2 regions of the Vibrio sp. 1288 genome follow, and region 2 is predicted to be linked to the other one. Evidence: riboswitches for the same ligand, from Rfam matches in the RefSeq annotation. Region 2 holds a riboswitch; the other holds the start of a gene.
What was found. Region 2 has a riboswitch for cyclic di-GMP ahead of R8O11_RS06405 (TfoX/Sxy family DNA transformation protein). Riboswitches for the same ligand answer to the same signal wherever they lie in the genome.
Positions count from the first base shown of each region.

Region 1: it holds a riboswitch for cyclic di-GMP, as region 2 does, so the genes downstream of both, gbpA (N-acetylglucosamine-binding protein GbpA) here and R8O11_RS06405 (TfoX/Sxy family DNA transformation protein) in region 2, are expected to answer to the same signal.

Region 1 covers NZ_JAWPOX010000008.1:3,799-13,462, reverse strand. The annotation lists gene R8O11_RS07910 (D-alanyl-D-alanine carboxypeptidase family protein) at 1-834, opposite strand, end outside; gene R8O11_RS07905 (alpha/beta fold hydrolase) at 1,045-2,340, shown strand; gene R8O11_RS07900 (rhodanese-related sulfurtransferase) at 2,805-3,785, shown strand; gene R8O11_RS07895 (DUF6482 family protein) at 3,854-4,159, opposite strand; gene R8O11_RS07890 (deoxyribodipyrimidine photo-lyase) at 4,268-5,749, shown strand; gene R8O11_RS07885 (fasciclin domain-containing protein) at 5,830-6,330, shown strand; cyclic di-GMP riboswitch class I at 6,604-6,704, shown strand; gene gbpA (N-acetylglucosamine-binding protein GbpA) at 6,803-8,266, shown strand; gene R8O11_RS07875 (patatin family protein) at 8,320-9,192, opposite strand; gene R8O11_RS07870 (MarC family protein) at 9,383-9,664, opposite strand, start outside.
Region 2 covers NZ_JAWPOX010000006.1:52,704-62,367, forward strand. The annotation lists gene R8O11_RS06390 (alpha/beta fold hydrolase) at 1-707, shown strand, start outside; gene R8O11_RS06395 (DUF2007 domain-containing protein) at 739-1,059, opposite strand; gene R8O11_RS06400 (TVP38/TMEM64 family protein) at 1,080-1,766, opposite strand; gene R8O11_RS06405 (TfoX/Sxy family DNA transformation protein) at 1,881-2,471, opposite strand; cyclic di-GMP riboswitch class I at 2,588-2,677, opposite strand; gene purR (HTH-type transcriptional repressor PurR) at 2,965-3,969, opposite strand; gene torD (molecular chaperone TorD) at 4,438-5,085, opposite strand; gene torR (two-component system response regulator TorR) at 5,352-6,062, shown strand; gene elyC (envelope biogenesis factor ElyC) at 6,134-6,919, opposite strand; gene cmoM (tRNA uridine 5-oxyacetic acid(34) methyltransferase CmoM) at 7,034-7,825, shown strand; gene mukF (chromosome partition protein MukF) at 7,828-9,165, shown strand; gene mukE (chromosome partition protein MukE) at 9,146-9,664, shown strand, end outside.

The sequences.
Region 1 (9,664 bases), on a different contig from region 2:
CTTGGTGTCATAAAAACGAAAACCATAGCTGAGTAGATTCTTCGATTGGCTGATCCGAGCCTGTTTACTTGGCGTGCCCATCACCACCGAGATAAGGCGCATTCTTCCTTCTTTGGCCGAACTCACCAAGCTGTATCCCGCATTGCTGGTGTAGCCGGTTTTGCCCCCGTCGACATCAATGGAATTGTCCCACAGCAATTTATTGCGGTTGTACTGTGTAATGTCGTTCCACTTGAAGACTTTCTCACTGTATAGCGCATACACATCAGGAACATCGCTGATGATCGACTGCATGAGTTTTGCCATATCGGTTGGTGAGGTTTGGATGCCATCACTATCAAGACCATGGGAGTTCACAAAATAGGTGTCTTGCAGTCCTAATTTCTCCGCCCAACCATTCATCAAGGCGACAAAGCCGCGTTCACTGCCTGCAACATGCTCAGCCAGTGCAACACACGCATCATTTCCTGATTGGATGATCACGCCGCGCATTAAGTTCGCAACACTAATTTCATCTTTCGGTTTGATGAACATTTTAGAAGAACCGGGAAACTTGGCCGACCACGCGTTTTCGCTCACGGTGACAACATCATCCCATTTCAAACGCCCCGCTTTGATTTCTTGTCCAACGACATAAGCGGTCATCAACTTGGTTAAACTCGCCGGAGCAAGGCCTGCTCGCCCGTTATGCTCGGCAATAATGGCACCGGATTGAAAGTCCATTAATACGTAACCTTTTGCCTGTAACTGAGGTGGGTTGGGCGTAACAACGGCAAAAGTAGGTACGCTTATTAAACAAGTCACAATTGTCCATCGAGCCAGTGACACTTTCATCCGACTTCCTCCATGCTCTTACTTTGTCGCAACTCTATTGAGCATAGCTCACTCAACCAGTTGCACCAGTCGCTAATCGTTTCATTTTCTTGAACTTACATTGATTTGACCAAGGTATAGAACTGAAGAGGCGATTGGGAAATAGCATTGGTTCTTCATGCCATTCGCAGTAAAGTAGCGCTACCCCTCAATAAGGAAATAAAGATAACAATGAACGCTCAATCATTTATCGACGCAGGATTGCATTACACTCCCCACAGTTTTACCGTTCCTCTGGATTACCAAGACGCGAGCAAAGGCACCATTGAAGTCTTCGCCCGTGCGGTTTGCCTAGTTGGCGATGAAGAATCGACCAAACCTTGGTTGGTTTACTTTCAGGGCGGACCTGGCTTTCCCTCTCCGCGTCAAAACGGCAATAACGGCTGGGTAAAACGCGCGCTGCAAGAGTACCGAGTTTTGCTCCTCGACCAGCGCGGTACGGGCAATAGTTCGGTGATTAATCATCAGACTCTGGCTCATTTCACACCGCAGCAACAAGCAGACTACTTAAGCCACTTCCGCGCAGACAACATTGTTCGTGATGCGGAATACATTCGTGAGCAATTTGGCGTCGAAAAATGGGCGATCTTAGGTCAAAGCTTTGGTGGTTTTTGCTCCCTCACCTATTTGTCTTTGTTCCCAGACAGCTTGCTACAAAGCTACATCACAGGTGGCGTGCCATCAGTCTCGCGTCATGCCGACGATGTGTATGAAGCCACTTTCAAACGCACCATGGAGAAAAACCAAGCGTTCTTCCAACAATTTCCCAATGCACAGCAACTTTGCCAAAACATTGCGAATCACTTGCTAGAAAATGAAGAGTACCTACCAAATGGTCAACGCTTCACGGTGGAACAATTTCAACAAATCGGCATCAACTTTGGTGTGAGTGATACTTTCTTACCAACTTACTATTGGCTAGAAAGCGCGTTGATTGAAGTGAACGGCAAACCACAACTTCGTTATGAGTTCTTAAACGATATGTTGGCGCAGCAAAACTTCCAAACCAACCCGATCTACGCCATTTTGCATGAATCGATTTACTGTCAAAGCTTCGCGTCGAATTGGAGTGCGCACCGCGTTCGCCAAACCCGATCAGAGTTTAATTATGAATCTGGCAAGCCATTTTACTTTACGGGGGAAATGGTCTTCCCATGGATGTTCGACCAATACGTTAACCTCAAGCCACTAAAAGACGCCGCAGAAATATTAGCCGCGAAAGAAGATTGGGCTGCGCTGTACGATCAAACACAGCTGGCTCAAAACAAAGTGCCTGTCAGTTGCGCCGTTTACGCCGATGATATGTTTGTTGAAATGGATATCAGTCGAGAGACGCTCGCGTTAATACCAAATTCAAAAGCGTGGATCACCAATGAGTACGAGCACAACGGTTTACGTGCCGACGGTGAACGTATTCTCGATAGGCTCATAGCCATGGGTAAACAGACCGCAGCTACGTTGAAATAAGCACGGCAGACGTTAGAAAAACGCCTTTTCAGTATGTGGTGAAAAGGCGTTTTATAGCGGTTTATGAACAATGGCGATCAGTCATTCACTCTTTGTCCCTAAACCTTTATCCCTCACCACCTCATGTATAAAACTGCGACATGTCCTTTCCTTGTCAATGACTCCGGTGATTATTTGGTGCTTCTTGCGCCTAACTTTTTTGAAGGGCCTAAAACAGAATAACAGCATAAATCTAAACCAAAAGTATCGGCTCCAACCTACCTAACCCACTATAATTAATGCTTATAATTTGAACACATAGCGGCTTCACCTGCGGACATGCTCCTCCTATCAAAGACCGCCAGGCCCCGCCTACTCATAATATCCGTATAATTTGTCCGTATTTCCGACTAGTTTAGTCAGGTATACTTCGTGCCGCTAAAATTTTAAGGTCGTTGACCACCTGTATTTTTAAAGGAAACCTCATGAGTCAGTATGTAGTTTGTGCGCTGTACAAGTTTGTTGAGCTGAATAACTATCAAGAGCTACGCGAGCCATTACTTGCGTTGATGGAAAAACACCATATTCGCGGAACATTACTACTGGCAAGTGAAGGTATCAACGGTACTGTTGCATCTGATCGTGCAGGTATTGATACGCTACTGGAGTGGCTAAACAACGAACCTCGTTTGACTGGCACCGTATACAAAGAGTCGTATTCTGAGACCCAGCCATTCAATCGCACCAAAGTGAAATTGAAAAAAGAGATCGTAACATTAGGTGTTGAAGGTATAGACCCTCGCCACGTAGTGGGTACTTACGTGAAACCTCAAGAGTGGAACGATCTTATTGCTGATCCTGAAGTGTTTGTTGTCGATACACGTAATGATTACGAAATCGAGATCGGGACATTCAAAGGCGCTGTAAACCCAAATACTGAAACCTTTCGTGAATTCCCAGACTATGTAAAAGAAAACATGGACCCGGCAAAACACAAGAAAGTTGCGATGTTCTGTACCGGTGGTATCCGCTGCGAAAAATCAACGGCTTACATGAAAGAGCAGGGCTTTGATGAGGTCTACCACTTAGAAGGCGGCATTCTTAAATATCTTGAAGAAGTTCCTCAAGAAGAGAGCATGTGGGAAGGCGATTGTTACGTATTTGACGGGCGTGTTGCAGTGAACCACCAGCTAGAAAAAGCAGATTACGATTTATGTAACGCTTGTCGTCTACCGATCACTGAAGAAGACAAACAGTCAGAATTGTTCGAGCAAGGCGTGAGCTGTCCAAAATGTCACGGCACACACTCAGAAGAACAAATTGCTCGATTCCGCGAGCGTGAAAAACAAATTGTTCTTGCAGAGCAGCGAGGCGAGCAGCATGTTGGTGGTGAAAGTGCCAAGCAAAGAGAAGCCCGACGTGCCGCTAAGTACGCGCAAAAAGAAGCGCAGCGTAAACAAGACTAAGCCCAACTCTCCTTATATTTAGCGAGCTGCCGTAAGGTGGCTCGCTTTTACTACGCACCAATACTCTTTCAATACAATTTTGTATCCCTCACCAATACCTCTAGTTTATTGTCTCTTTTGCCTTCGGGTAGCCCCACCATTTCATCATAAGCACTTTGATGCACTAAAACCTGCTTATTTGCCTTGATATTCCTGCACTTCTTTTGCATCTCGATCAGGGAATGAGCCCTCAAAAAGATACCGTTGTCATCAGTGATAAATTGCGCTTCTCCATCAATCACGACAGATGCCTGGTACAATGCGAGATCAAGCGAATGAATGACCAATTTGTCTACATAGAAGTATTTTTGTAACTTACTCAATGGTATTGCCATGTGTCACCTCCCTAAAAGTTACCTCTACGTTTTGTGGAATAAAACCGATCATTGGATGAGATTTCTTCGGTTTACTTGCGTACAACATCGGAAACAAAGAGGATTCCGATGCAAACAATCAATGTCGTGTGGTTAAAACGAGATTTAAGGCTGACTGACCATCAACCACTAACTCAAGCATTATCAACAAAGCACCCAACTGTGCTTTTGTATATTGTTGAACCATTGCTATTGAACAACCCACACTATTCTGAGCGCCACTGGCGATTTGTTTGGCAATCACTGCAAGACATGGATGAGACGCTCAAAGCGTATGGGCATCGAATCACGGTGCTGTATGACGATGCCTTAGCATGTTTCCAATCAATTCAAGCGCAATATCAAATCAACGCTGTTTTTTCTCACCAAGAAATAGGACTCAACTGCACCTTTGAGCGCGACAAACAAGTTGCCGCTTGGCTGTATGAGCAGAACATCGACTGGTTTGAGTTCGAACACGGTGCTGTTATCAGAGGTGCAAAAAACCGGCAAGGTTGGGACAAACATTGGGACTCTGTCATGAGAGCCTCAATAAGCCCTATTGAGCTCCAAACCGACTTATTGCATTCATTGGATGCAGAAACTCTCGGCTGTTCGTTTTCGCCACCATCATCCTGGCTATCAAAATGCAAAGGAATGCAAACGGGAGGAAGCCGGCTCGCTTGGAAAACACTAGAGGACTTTTTTCATCGTCGAGGTCGTGATTACTATCGAAGCATTTCTAGTCCCACTGCCTCACGTACAGCCTGTACTCGCCTTTCTCCATACCTCGCTTGGGGTAACATATCCTTGCGTGAAGTTTATCAATACCTTTTGAAACACTGGCAAGTGGCTGGGTTTCGTCGCAGCTTAATTGCATTGTCTTCACGGCTTCATTGGCACTGTCACTTCATCCAAAAATTCGAATCGGAATACGACATGGAGTTTTACTGCGTTAATCGGGCTTACGAACCATTGATTAAACAAAGTAGTACTTTCGATGAAGAAAAGTTAGCAGCATGGAAATCCGGGCATACTGGCGTACCTTTGATTGATGCCTGCATGCGCTGTTTGCACCACACTGGTTACATTAACTTTCGCATGCGTGCCATGCTGGTTAGCTTTCTTACTCACCACATGAACATGAATTGGCGAGTAGGTGTAACGCATTTAGCGCAACTGTTTCTCGACTTTGAGCCCGGAATTCATTACCCACAATTCCAAATGCAAGCAGGAGTAACCGGGACTAACACAATCCGTATTTATAATCCGATCAAGCAAGCCCAAGAACATGCTCCTGACGGCACGTTCATCTACAAGTGGGTACCTGAATTGCAAATGGTTCCTCCCCCTCTTTTATTCGAGCCTTGGACAATGACCCAGATGGAAGCTGTCATGTATCAGTTGCAGCCAGATAGCCGTTACCTTGCACCTATTATCACACCAGACAACGCAGCTAAGGCAGCAAGAGAGCGCTTATGGACGTGGCGGAAACGAGCCGATGTGAAACAAGAAGGCAGACGAATTCTTGCGCGACATGTTAGACCCTCAAAAGAAAGTAGGACGCGATGATCATCTCTCAATCACAATGCGTACAAATGCAAACACACTCCAGGGAACCCGTTGTACCCTCAACTAGTAAGGAACACATTATGTTCAAACGTATCTTAGTTATCGCGGCGACACTGATGGCGACGTTATCTTTTATGCTTCCCGTCAAGGCTCATGAGCATGGCATGATGAAAGCCGATATTGTCGACGTTGCCGCTGAAAACGGCTCTTTCAATACGCTTGTTGCTGCGGTAAAAGCAGCGGGCTTGGTTGACACTCTCAAAGGGGAAGGCCCATTTACTGTTTTTGCACCAACGGATGACGCTTTTGCAAAACTGCCAGACGGCACAGTCGACATGCTCTTAATGCCGGAAAACAAAGACAAGTTAGTATCTGTTTTGACTTATCACGTCGTCCCAGGGAAAGTGATGGCTGCCGATGTTGTTAAGCTAGACAAAGCGACTACGGTTCAGGGGCAAGATGTGATGATTAAAACCATGGGCGATAAAGTCATGGTTAACGATGCAAATGTCATTGCAACCGATGTGAAAGCTAAAAACGGTGTCATTCACGTGATTGATACTGTGATCATGCCGAAATAACACCATTCAAAGGGCGGTACACTCCGCCCTTTAGACAGAACTTCTTCCACCCTTAGCACGATTCCTCTCCACTTATCCCCAACAAATCCCCACTCATTCACGATGACTATAAAAAAAGATAAAGACAAAATTAAAATCAATATCTTGCAAGACAACACTGCACAATATTGACGAGGTTAAGATATCGTTATCTTTCAATTTGAGAACAGGATTCCATGTCAGTGACGTTTACTTTTCCACATGTAAATTCTTAAGCTAAATTTTGGCTGCTCAATCACATTTCGGCAAACCATTCGAAAGGGTGGGACGCAAAGCTTCCGGTCTGTCAGCATTTAAAAATCTAAAAGAATGCTCATGATAGCGGGGTTACCATGACGCAGTGTTACAGAAGTCCAATTTCTGTAGCGTTGCTTTATGCTCAGCATGCGCCGGGGTGTGACACTAGTTTGTCAGCCATAACAGAGGACATGTGATGAAATCATTTCCAACCAAATCCGTACTCGCGTTAGCACTTGCAAGCATTAGCTCAGGTGCTGCGGCTCACGGTTATGTATCAGAAACCAATGGTGGTGTCGCTGCAAGTCGCTCGGCACTATGTAAGTATCCAACGCCAGATACTAACGAAAAAAATAATAACTGCGGTGCGATTCAATATGAACCGCAAAGCGTTGAAGGCCCTGATGGCTTTCCCGAAACAGGGCCTCGCGATGGTAAAATAGCGAGTGCCGAAACCGCTTTAGCAGCTGCCCTTGATGAGCAAACTGCCGACCGTTGGGTAAAACGCACTATTCAAGCAGGTACACAAACTTTTGAATGGACATTTACCGCTAACCACGTGACGCGCGACTGGAAATATTACATCACCAAGCCTGATTGGAACCCAAACGCTTCACTATCACGAGACTCTTTTGATCTAACTCCTTTCTGTGTCGTCGACGGCAATATGGTTCAACCCCCGAAACAGGTAAGCCATCAATGTAATGTGCCTACTCGCGAGGGATACCATGTCATCCTGGCAGTATGGGATGTTGGCGACACTGCAGCCTCATTTTATAACGTGATCGATGTGAAATTTGATGGTGACAGTCCCGTTATTCCAGATTGGAAGCAAGGCGGTCAAATTATTCCTACAATGGATTTAAATATTGGGGATTCGGTTTATACGCGCGTATTTGATCAAGCAGGTGAAAACATAGCGTATAGAACTGAACTAGAAATTACCGATGCAGCAATGGGCCAAGCGAAAAACTGGTCTTACGCACTCGCGACTAAGCTAAACCAAGAACAAGCAAAACTGCAAGCCGGGCAGTATGCAGAGGATAAATTCACTCCTGTTTATGGTACTAATCCGGTGTATCTGCAAGCAAATAGCGGCCTTGAGCGAGTAGAGATCGGCTATAACATTGAAACTCCTGTTCCAGAATACTCACTCACAGTAGATGGCTTAGCAGACGAATATATCATTGAGTCAACACCGACAACGTTGGATCTGACACTAACTGCTGAAGGCGATTTAAATGCAGAACTCACCGTTTACAATCACCATCGCGAACCACTTGCAAGTTGGGCAAACGAAATGAAAGACGGCTCGGTAGAGGCGATATCGCTCGCTTTAAGTAAATCGGAGCCGGGTCACCATATGCTCGTAACACGTATTAAGGATAAAGATGGCAACTTGGTGGATCAGCAAACACTCGACTTTCACTTAAAAGAAGAGTCAGTTACTCCACCACCATCTGATGAGTACGATTTTGTCTTCCCTGAAGGACTATCTAGCTACACGGCGGGCACAAAAGTGCTTGCCAGCGACGGGGGCATTTATCAATGTAAACCTTTCCCATACTCTGGTTACTGTATGCAGTGGAAAGAAAGCGCAAATCATTACGAGCCTGGAATAGGTTCACACTGGGAGATGGCTTGGGATAAAGTCAACTAAATCACCCTTTGAACGTTAAGTAAAAAGAGCCTCACGATGAGGCTCTTTTATAATCAAACGCAAAAATGACAGCTTTCCCGGTCTAAACCATGAACACCAGATAAACTAGTGAGATGCGCTCGCCCCTCAATCAGTCCCATTTCATACCCTTCTAGTAAAACGGATTGTCGCATTGATAAGCGCTGAACATGAAAATTATCTGGTGGGGCAATTACCCTAACATGTGTTCCTGGTGGAGGGTTACGAATAAACTCTAATGATTGATTATAGTTATCTGCACGTCTTAACATCGCATCCGCCATTTTGGGGTGCTCCGCAAAAAGTTTCTTCATCAGCCATGTGGTCTTAACTGGCTTTTTGGCATAATTCAGCGGGTGAGAGAGTACTACGGTTATGTCGCGAGCCCCTCGACGATAAGCTTCACGCACTGGGATAGAGTCCGCGACCCCACCATCGGTATAACAACCACCAGAAAAACAAGGGGTATGCTTGTAGGCAATCGGTAATGCTGTTGTCGCTTCAATCGCATGGTGAAAATTATCAGGTGTCACGCGATAGTAATCTGCCTGCCCTGTATCTACATTTGTTGTCGCTGCGAGAAAAGGAACGCCATTAAACAGTTTATTTTCATCGACGGGATACAAGCGATTAGATTCTTCAAACAACCACTTCACATCGATGAGGTCTCCACCTTTAACGAAGCGAGTCGGGTCAAAAAAGCGTTTGCTTGTGGCCAGCTTAGTAATGACGTTAATACTGCGATGCGGGTAGTCGGTCAAATACCCAATCAAATTTGATGCACCAGCAGATACACCGATTGCAAAATCAAACGGTTTATAACTCTGCTCTAAAAACGCATCTAACACTCCGCTTGCGAAGACGCCTCGCATCGCGCCACCTTCTACTACAATTGCTTTTGTTGCCATATTTCCCCCATTCTCCTTGCCAAAAGAGTAATGAAATTCGTGCAATCACAACAATTGAATATTCTTATTATTGAAATAGGTGAAGTCTATTTATTTCTCTCTTAGAAAATGAAAACTAAAGTTCAAAAAATCCGTACCCGTTAGAAATGTAATTGCGGGCTTAACCAAGGTGGCAAGGTCTAAGAGAAATCTAGGAGAAAACCGTTTTATAGGCTTCGCCCGCGCCATCAATGAACATTTGAGTACCAATAACCGCTAGAATTAAGCCCATCATTTTAGTCACAACATTTAGAGCACTTGGTCCAACCGCTTTGACCAATTTGTCTCCAAATAAAAACAGTACATAGGTGATCACACAGAGGACAGCGAAAGAAACGATAGTAATAATGGTTTGATCGAAACCACCCGCTGTCGCAAAGTTCATCGCGGTAGCAATCGTTCCAGGCCCAGCTAATATTGGCATCGCCAGTGG
Region 2 (9,664 bases):
GGTTCAAGCAAATTAAAGCTTACAAGCAACACTTTAACTTATTGCTGATCGATTTAAGAGGTCATGGAAAGTCAAATCAGTTACTTAAAGAGCTCATTGCTAGCCGTTATACCTTTACGGAAGTTACCCAAGATATTTTGAAAGTATTGGACCATTTAAAGATCCAATCCGCTCATTTTGTCGGTATGTCGCTTGGTACTATTATTGTTCGAAACCTTGCTGAATTGTCATCAGAGCGCGTACGTTCGATGGTGCTCGGTGGTGCTGTCACAAGGCTTAACACTCGTTCTCAGATATTGGTGAAATTAGGTAATTTTTGTAAGCATATCCTACCGTACATGTGGCTCTACAAACTGTTCGCTTATATTGTTATGCCTCAAAGAAGCCAACGAGAATCTCGCCACCTTTTTATTCGCGAAGCCAAGAAGCTTTGCCAAAAAGAATTTAAACGTTGGTTTATTCTTGCCGCTGATGTAAATCCGTTAATGAAATATTTTAAAGATCGAGAGTTACCCATTCCGACTCTTTACTTAATGGGCGACAGGGATTACATGTTTATTAAACCTGTCAAAGAAATGGTTGCAGCACATAAGCTCAGCATTCTACGAGAAATCCCGAATTGTGGTCATGTATGCAATGTAGAGCGTCCAGAAGACTTCAATCAACACTCCATCGAGTTTATTAAACAGCAAGCTGTATGTGCTTAAAACTGAGTGCATCCACTGAATAGGAGAGCCGCTATAGCTCTCCTAGTTGATATCCACATTGCCAACATGCACCAAATTGCCCTTCGTTTATTTCATGACATTTTGGGCATTGCCAATCTTGATACTCATGCCTATCGGATTGTTTTCGATATGCTTTTACTATTTCTTCAGCTTTCATCTTTTGTGCCGTGTCAAAAAGCCACACATAAGGATCGGTATCATCACCAAACGGCAGTTCTCCTTTTAAGCCGAAAATACCTTCTCCGCGAACTTCACAGTAAATTTGTTCCACTTTAAGCAGCTCACATACAATGTGTGCTTCTGCTGGGTTTTTAGCGATAAATATTTTCATCAAAATACCCACTTCACCAATTACGAGTTTTGCTGACTTGGTGTCGGCCTTACTTTATTCATAACCCATTTAGTGATGATTGGAAATAGTCCCAATAGCGCAAAAGACGCTAATACTGCGGGTGAAACAATGCCCGATAGGCTTTCAATTGTTGCTAATTGAGTACCTGCATTCAGATATACGGCTGTGCCTGGCAGCATACCTATTTGGCTAGTGAGATAAAATCGACCTACAGACATCGGTGTTAAGCCCATCAGTAAGTTGATTAGAAAGAAAGGGAATACAGGGATTAGACGCAAGGAAAATAGATAAAAAGCTCCGTCTTTTTCGACACCTTGATTAATTGCGTTGAGTTTATTTCCGAATTTGTTTTGTACCCAGTCACGCAATAAGTATCGGCTGCTCAAGAAGGCCAGTGTTGCCCCCATAGTGCTAGCGAAAGAAACCAGTAGCAAGCTTGTCCAAAAACCAAATAAGGCTGCACCAAGTAAGGTGACTACTGCCGCTCCTGGGATAGAAAAAGCGGTAATTGCAATGTAGGTAAAAAAGTAAATCGCAGCCGAGAATACAAAATTCTGATCGATGTATGTAGTTAGTGCTTCTTGTTGGGCTTTTGCATTCTCTAAGGTTAAATACTGGCCAAAGTTAATACCTAAAAAGACGATAGCCGCTAGTAGGATGAGACCTAATATCAGTTTCTTATTCATAATTTTGATTCCAATTTGGGATATATGTAATAAGACAGTAGGAAAACCGAAAAAATTTCACAAAAAAACCGCAGATTAGACTGCGGTTTTACAAGATAGTTTTTAGGCCGACTTTTATTGGAGGCCGTTCATCAACTCATCTCGGCGAGCTTGAGGTACCACACTCCAATGAGTGCCGTTGATAGCACCTTCTAGTGCCCATAGCAACTCAATGTTGACGGTTGCAGAGTGCGTATCTCTTATCGCTTTATAGGCGTTAAGCGCACCTTCCTCTTCAAGCTTCTCTACGGATTCGATGCCGGCTTTTTTTAGCATGCGCTCGGTAGCCAGTCGTAAGTTAGGCAAATCTTTCAAACGGTTAGGCTTTGTACTTGCTTGCTGTTCTTTCTCAAGCTTTGCCTTTTTCAATGATTGATTCGCTACTTCGATTAAGCGTTCGCTTGATTCCCATAAATCGCTGGAAATAGCGTAGTACTTTGTAACGACTGGAAAGCCACGTTTTTTATAAACGTAAGGCTTTAGCCCTTGTTTCTCGAAGTCAGATGAAGTTTTTTGGTCTGCTCTGATATGAAGCTGATTGTTTACCACTAGTGCAAACATTGTTTCATCAGCGAATAGTCCGAAGCCACCAAACATTGAGCGCGACTTGATATTACCAAGTGCCTCAAATAGCTTCATAGAGTCTTTGAGTATCGGTTTATCCATGTTTTGTTATCTCGGTGTAATTAATATTACGCCACCAAAAGTCAGGTCCGAGAGAGTAGCAAACATGCGTAAAAACAATGTCATTACAGAGTAAAGTCATTGCTTACACACTTGCCATCGGTAACCCCGCTACCTTCCATATCGTAATATGGTTCAGGCCGGAGGCTTTGCGTCCCACTCTTTCGAATGGTTTGCCCTGTGCGTGACACAATGAGCATACTTCTTATATTGAATTAACATCACGGTTTAGCGTTAAAAGTGTGATTTCGGTTCAATAAAAATGATAGATTGAATGCTCTATTTTGCATATGGAAAGGTGCAAATTGGCCTTTGAAAAGGAGTTCTTAATATATATTACATTTATATAAAACAGGGAGTTAACGTTAGTCAATTGTTATTAGAGTGGTGTGAAGTATTAGAGAATGCTTAATTTTTCCAAAAAAATAAGCGCCCCTGTAGAGCGCTTATTTAACACGGTTAAATACAGTGAAATTTAGTTCATTTTTTTCACAGTATTTCGAATTACAAGCTCAGGTTGCATTTCGAAAATTCGTTTTTCGTGTTCTTTATCTTTGATACGCTCAAGTAGAATTTCGAATGCATTTTTACCAACACGACGTTTAGGTTGGTGGATAGTCGTTAGCGGTGGAGAGAAGTATTCCGCAAGCTCGATGTTGTCGTAGCCGATCACTGAAATATCTTCAGGAATTTTGATCCCGTTTTGTTGCAAGCGGCTCATTAGGCCTAGAGCCATTGTGTCGTTAAAACAGAATACCGCCGTCGGGCGCTTGTCCATTGCGGTAATTTTATCTGCAACTAATACGGCCGTATCACATTCAAAGTTACCTTCAAGGATCCAGTCTTCATTTACAGCTAGGTTCGCTTCGCTCATTGCGCGACGGAAACCTGCAATGCGCTCTTGGCAAGCAAGCTTTTCAAAATGACCGCTTAGACAAGCGATATCCGTATGACCATTGTCAATCAGATGTTTGGTTGCAATGTAGCCACCTTCTTCTGAGTTATCCATGATCTTGTCTGCTTGTGAGCTCTCTGGGCCCCAATCCATGACCACTTTAGGAATGTCCGCATGACGGTCAAGCATCTCTTTTAGTTCTTCGGTTAAGTCAGAACACATCACTAGGATGCCATCAACGCGCTTTTCAGCCAGCATACGAATGTAATCGCGTTGTTTTTCGTAAATCCCGCCTGTGTTACATAAAATCAGAGTATAGCCTTGGCGGTAACAGTAGCTCTCAACGCCATCAATCACTTCTGAGAAAAATAGGTTAGTTGATTGAGTTACTAACATGCCAATCGTACGAGTTGAGTTGCATTTTAGGCTGCGTGCAACGGCACTTGGCGCGTAATTCAGCTCGTCAACGGCTTTCATTACTTTTTCTTGCGTTGCTTCTGCAACGAAACGCGTTTTATTGATAACGTGCGAAACTGTCGTAGTGGAAACGCCGGCTAAGCGAGCAACGTCTTTTATCGTGGCCATAAATGGTGTCCTGTATCGAGCTACTGAAATATGTCGTATTGGATGTACCTGATGCTCTAATGGTTTCACACCTAGCAATATAAAATTGGCGCTAAGTGTCTCGGCAGCGGTTGATCCAAGTGCGACAAAAGGGTACGTAGCAGCATCGGTCGATGAATTTTATCTTTTTTCTATCTGATGAGAAATTGCCATCAACCTGTTAAGAAAACACAAAAACCGCTATATTTCAGCGGTTTACATATAAATCATATTTAATCGTTTGCGCTCACATTTTAGCCCTATGTGGACTGACTAGCAATGTTTTCAGCAAGAGATTTGTGTATTTGAAGTCACATTTTGACTGCTAAATAACCAAGCGTCTTTGCGCTAAGTTAAGGCAAACGAATATTATACCCAAGTTACTTACAATTGGTCACTTTCAGGCATACAGGAAGCCCGATAGGCAGGCTCCCTAAAAATAGGCGGCAATTATTCACCAAGAAGGTAGGCGCTGTCTAGTTTACAAAATGCAACTAATAGTTTCGCGACACTCGAGTAAAATCCAAATTCGTCGAATTTTTTACATTTGTCTGAAAACTGAGGTAACCAAGACATCAATTGTTGCTGGATAAAGTCGTTTTGTTTAACGAAGGCTTCTTCCATGTGTTTTTCTTGTTCAAGCTCGTTTGAGCGGATAATCATGTTCCCGAGAAAGTCGAGCTCAACGGCTAAGTGATCCGCAGGTTCCTTTAGGTTTTCGTCTACTTGAACGCCAAATTCAGCCATCAACTTTTCCATTTCCTCAGCTGGCTTGTCATTCAGTAAACCTGATTCACCAATGTACATGGATGCGTAAGGAAGAGCGCCGTATTTTTCTGTCTTCAAAAACAGTTCACAAAAGTCAGCTGCAAGCTCTAGTTGTGCATCTTCACGATCTTGTAACCGATTCAATGCATCAACTAGGCTATCAACGGCTGGTTTTAGCGACTCATTTTCACCTAAACCTGCGAGAAAACTGCGAATTTCAACACTGTGATAGGCTTCCAATTCTTTCTCTGTTAGTTCTTTTGCGAACAAGCTCGAAAACCACCAGTAAATTTCAGCGCGTTTTTCATTAAAAGCTTTCACTTCTTGCATTTTGGGCTCCTGAATGATGCTTCAAGTCATGCATCACAAAGTCAATTAGGGATATCCCCTAAGTGTAATCAATTAAAATGAATAGCAGTAACTATAATTGTTATGTTTTATGGTCAAAAATGACCGTTTATTAATAGCAATGGGTAAGCTTGTTTTGAATCAATAAAAACGCTAAATCTTGCGTTTTAATGTATCTATGACTAGAAATGTTACTAGTTATGAATAGAATACGTCTTGGATAATAAGAAGACAGAAAAGTGGTGTAAATGAGCTATCACGTATTAGTCGTAGAAGATGATGTTGTAACTCGTAGTAAGCTTGCGGGATATTTCCAAAATGAGGGCTACCAAGTCAGCGAAGCAGAGAGTGGCGCAGAAATGCGTGAAGTTTTGCAAGCGGGCGATGTAGACCTGATCATGCTGGATATTAACCTGCCTGGTGAAGACGGCCTGATGCTTACTCGTGAGTTACGTAGCCAATCGGATATTGGTATCATATTAGTAACAGGACGCACGGATAGCATTGATAAAATCGTAGGCCTAGAAATGGGTGCTGACGATTATGTGACAAAACCTTTTGAACTGAGAGAGCTGTTAGTTCGCGTGAAAAACTTGCTGTGGCGTATTTCAGCAGCGCGCAGTGGCAGCTCGAAAGCGAATGAAACCAGTGAAGAGCACATTGTGCGCTTTGGGGAGTGGACATTCGACATTCAACGTCGCGCACTTAGCCGCAACGGTGAGCCAGTAAAACTAACTAAAGCAGAGTATGAACTTTTGGTGGCATTATCGTCTTACCCTAACCAGGTGTTAAGTCGTGAGCGTATTTTGAACATGATCAGCCATCGAGTGGATGCGCCGAATGACCGCACCATTGATGTTCTTATTCGACGTATGCGCGCAAAAATGGAGTTCGATCCTAAGAACCCACAGATTTTTGTAACGGTGCACGGCGAAGGCTATATGTTTGCTGGTGACTAGTTGGAACATAACTCAATCGTAAAAAGAAAAGGAGAGCTTCGGCTCTCCTTTTTTGTGGCTTCAAGATAATACTAGTTTGCTTCAACCATTGGTGTTTGGCCGACAGTATCACGCAACCTTTGCCAAATACTGCCCAAGTACTCATGCCAATAAAGCTCTGTTTGTTCTAAGTAACGCGCTTTAGGTGAGTATTTATCCCAAGGTTGACTTATCTCGCTAATAGCTAAGAAGTTGGTCGGGGCTGGGATTGGTTTAATGCCTGCTGCGTTGAACTCATACAATGCACGGCTCATGTGACTCGCGGAAGTGACTAACACAATCTCCTTTTGTTGAACGAATGCAGCCGCTTGACGCGCCTCTTCCCACGTATCTTTCGCATCTTCTAATAAAATGATATCGGATTTCGCGACTCCCAACGCAAGGGCAACGTTCGCCATCATTCGCGCGTGGCTAATTTCAGATCCGCCAGCATAGCCGGATAAGATTAATTTCGCGCCTGGATACATTCTTAAAATACGAATGCCCTCAGTTAAGCGCATTAATGCTGCACGGCTTAACTGCGAGGTGGGTGGAATTTCGTCATCGATAACATGACCATTCCCTAAAACCATCACGTAGTCGATGGTGCCAGAAACTGGCAAAAAGGCTTTATGCTCTCGCTCTAACGGCATAAGAAGCTTGGTTGAAACAGGTTGGAAGGCAACAAGAAAAATGCCAACAAAAGAGAATAGAACAACGAAGCAGCCAGTTTTACGTTTTGTAGTAAAACTAATGAGAGCAAGACCCAACAAGCCTATCAGCAGCAATGCCGGAAGGGGCATAAGCATGGCTGACACTACTTTTTTCAGCTCAAACATACATAAATAGTCCGAAAAAACATCAATTGATAATAAAAATGAGGGTATCCCTCTTTATTCCTGCTTTCCTTGTGCCAGAATAGCGGCACAATCCGTTATGATAACTCAGCAGAAGTGACAGAAGACCGCAATTTCGACGATATCGCCCACAAATTTGCAAAAAATATTTACGGCTCCGATAAAGGGGAGATCCGCCAAATCATTGTGTGGGAAGATTTTCTACAGATTCTAAGTGAATTAGATGCTGACCAGCAACCCCTAGAAGTGTTAGACGCTGGTGGTGGTTTGGCACAAATGTCGCAAAAGCTTGCTAAGCTCGGACATCGAATCGCTTTATGTGATCTATCTTCGGAAATGCTGCAGTTGGCTAAGCAGGATATTGAAAAAAACGGTTTGCTTGAGCAGTATCGCCTGATTCATTCGCCTGTCCAATCCATCGGTGAACATATGGATGGACAGGTCGATCTGGTTATGTTCCACGCTGTGATGGAGTGGCTGGTTGATCCTAAGGCCGCACTTGAAACAGTTCTAGAACAAGTAAAACCGGGAGGCATCGCATCAGTCATGTTCTACAACCACCACGGTTTAGTCTATAAAAACGTAGTTTGTGGCAACATTCCTCATATATTAGACGGCATGCCTCACCGAAAAAGATTTAAACTACAGCCGCAAAAAGGCTTAAAACCTGAAGAAGTCTACCAGTGGATAGAAAATTCAGGTTTTAATATTTGTGGCAAATCTGGTATTCGCTCATTTAGTGATTACATAGGCAATATGGAATACATGGGTGATTACGAGTTTGAAGATGTGTTGGCGCTAGAAAAACAACTTTGTCGACAAGAGCCATACCTCTCATTAGGCCGCTACATTCATGTGTGGGCTAAAAAGAACGATAAACAGGAATAACAATGAGTGAGATGACTCTCAATGCTGCAGAGCAACCAATCGATGAGCTGGTTGGCTGGGTTAAGCAGCACGATTTCTCGTTGAACCTGACCACAGAGCGATTGGCATTTTTGATAGCCATTGCCGTACTGAGTAATGAAAGGTTCGATGAAGAACTGGGTGAAGGTGAACTGCATGATGCATTTGCCATCGTCACTCGACTATTTGATGAGACCGGCGAAGCCTCCGCTTTTCGTGCGAACAATGCGATCAACGAGATGGTTAAGCAGCGTCTTATGAGCCGTTTTGTCAGTGAAATTACTGACGGAGCGAGCATTTACCGCTTGTCGCCATTAGCGATAGGAATAACCGACTACTACGTGCGTCATCGTGAGTTCTCAAAACTGCGTCTATCTATCCAGCTATCCATGGTAGCGGATGAAATGGCGAAAGCGATTGAGGCAGCACAAAAAGGTGGCACACCGGGTCACTGGAAGAAAAACGTATACGGTGTTTTAAAATATTCTGTAGGCGAAATTTTCGATCAAATTGACCTCAACCAACGTGTTATGGATGAGCAGCAACAGTCAGTGAAACAACAGATTGCTGACCTGCTTAACAAAGACTGGCGCGAAGCGATCAACAACTGTGAAGCACTTCTGTCAGAAACATCAAGCACGTTGCGTGAACTTCAAGATACGCTGCAAGCCGCCAGTGATGAACTGCAAACTCAGATCCTCGATATTCAAGAAATTGTTTACGGTGACCCTGAGCTGGAGTTTATCGAAGAAGCCTTGTTTGGTCTGCAAATGAAGCTGGACCGAATCACAAGCTGGGGCCAGCAAGCGATCGACCTTTGGATTGGTTACGACCGACACGTGCACAAGTTTATTCGTACTGCAATCGATATGGATAAGAACCGTGCGTTTAGCTCGCGTCTGCGTCAATCCGTCAAAGATTACTTCGATGCGCCTTGGTATCTGACTTATGCAGATGCGGAGAGGCTTTCTGACCTTCGTGATGAGGCCCTAGTACTGCGTGATGACGAGGTCACGGGTCAAGTTCCGATGGAAGTAGAATACGAAGAGTTTCAACAAGTCAATGATGAGCTGTCTGAACGAATTGGTGACATGCTAAAAGCGCATAAAGATCAAGGCACACCAATCGATTTGAGTGTGGTACTGCGAGATTACCTTGCACAGCACCCTTACACTCATCATTTTGATTTAGCTCGCATTATCGTCGATCAAGCTGTACGTCTAGGGTATTCAGAATCGGATTACCAAGCGATTCAACCAGACTGGAAAGCAATCAACGAATTTGGGGCAAAGGTACAAGCGAATGTCATCGACCGATACTAATGAATACATGTCAGAGAATCTGGCAAAAGCAATTTCTAACCCTCTGTTCCCAGCGCTAGACAGCATGCTTCGAGCAGGGCGTCATATCTCAAGTGAAGATCTAGACAATCACGCGTTGTTGTCGGATTTCGAACTTGAGCTTTCTTCTTTCTACCAACGCTACAACACCGAATTGGTGAAAGCGCCAGAAGGTTTCTTCTACCTTCGTCCACGTTCAACGTCTCTGATTGGCCGTAGTGTTCTTTCTGAACTGGATATGCTGGTGGGTAAGGTACTGTGTTTCCTTTATCTAAGCCCAGAGCGTCTTGCGCACGAAGGCATCTTCACTAACCAAGAGCTGTACGACGAACTGCTTGCTCTAGCAGATGAAAACAAGCTGATGAAGCTAGTGACGAACCGTGCGACTGGTTCTGACCTCGATAAAGAAAAGCTGTTTGAAAAAGTACGTACGTCACTTCGTCGTCTGCGTCGCCTAGGCATGATCATCAACATCGGTGAA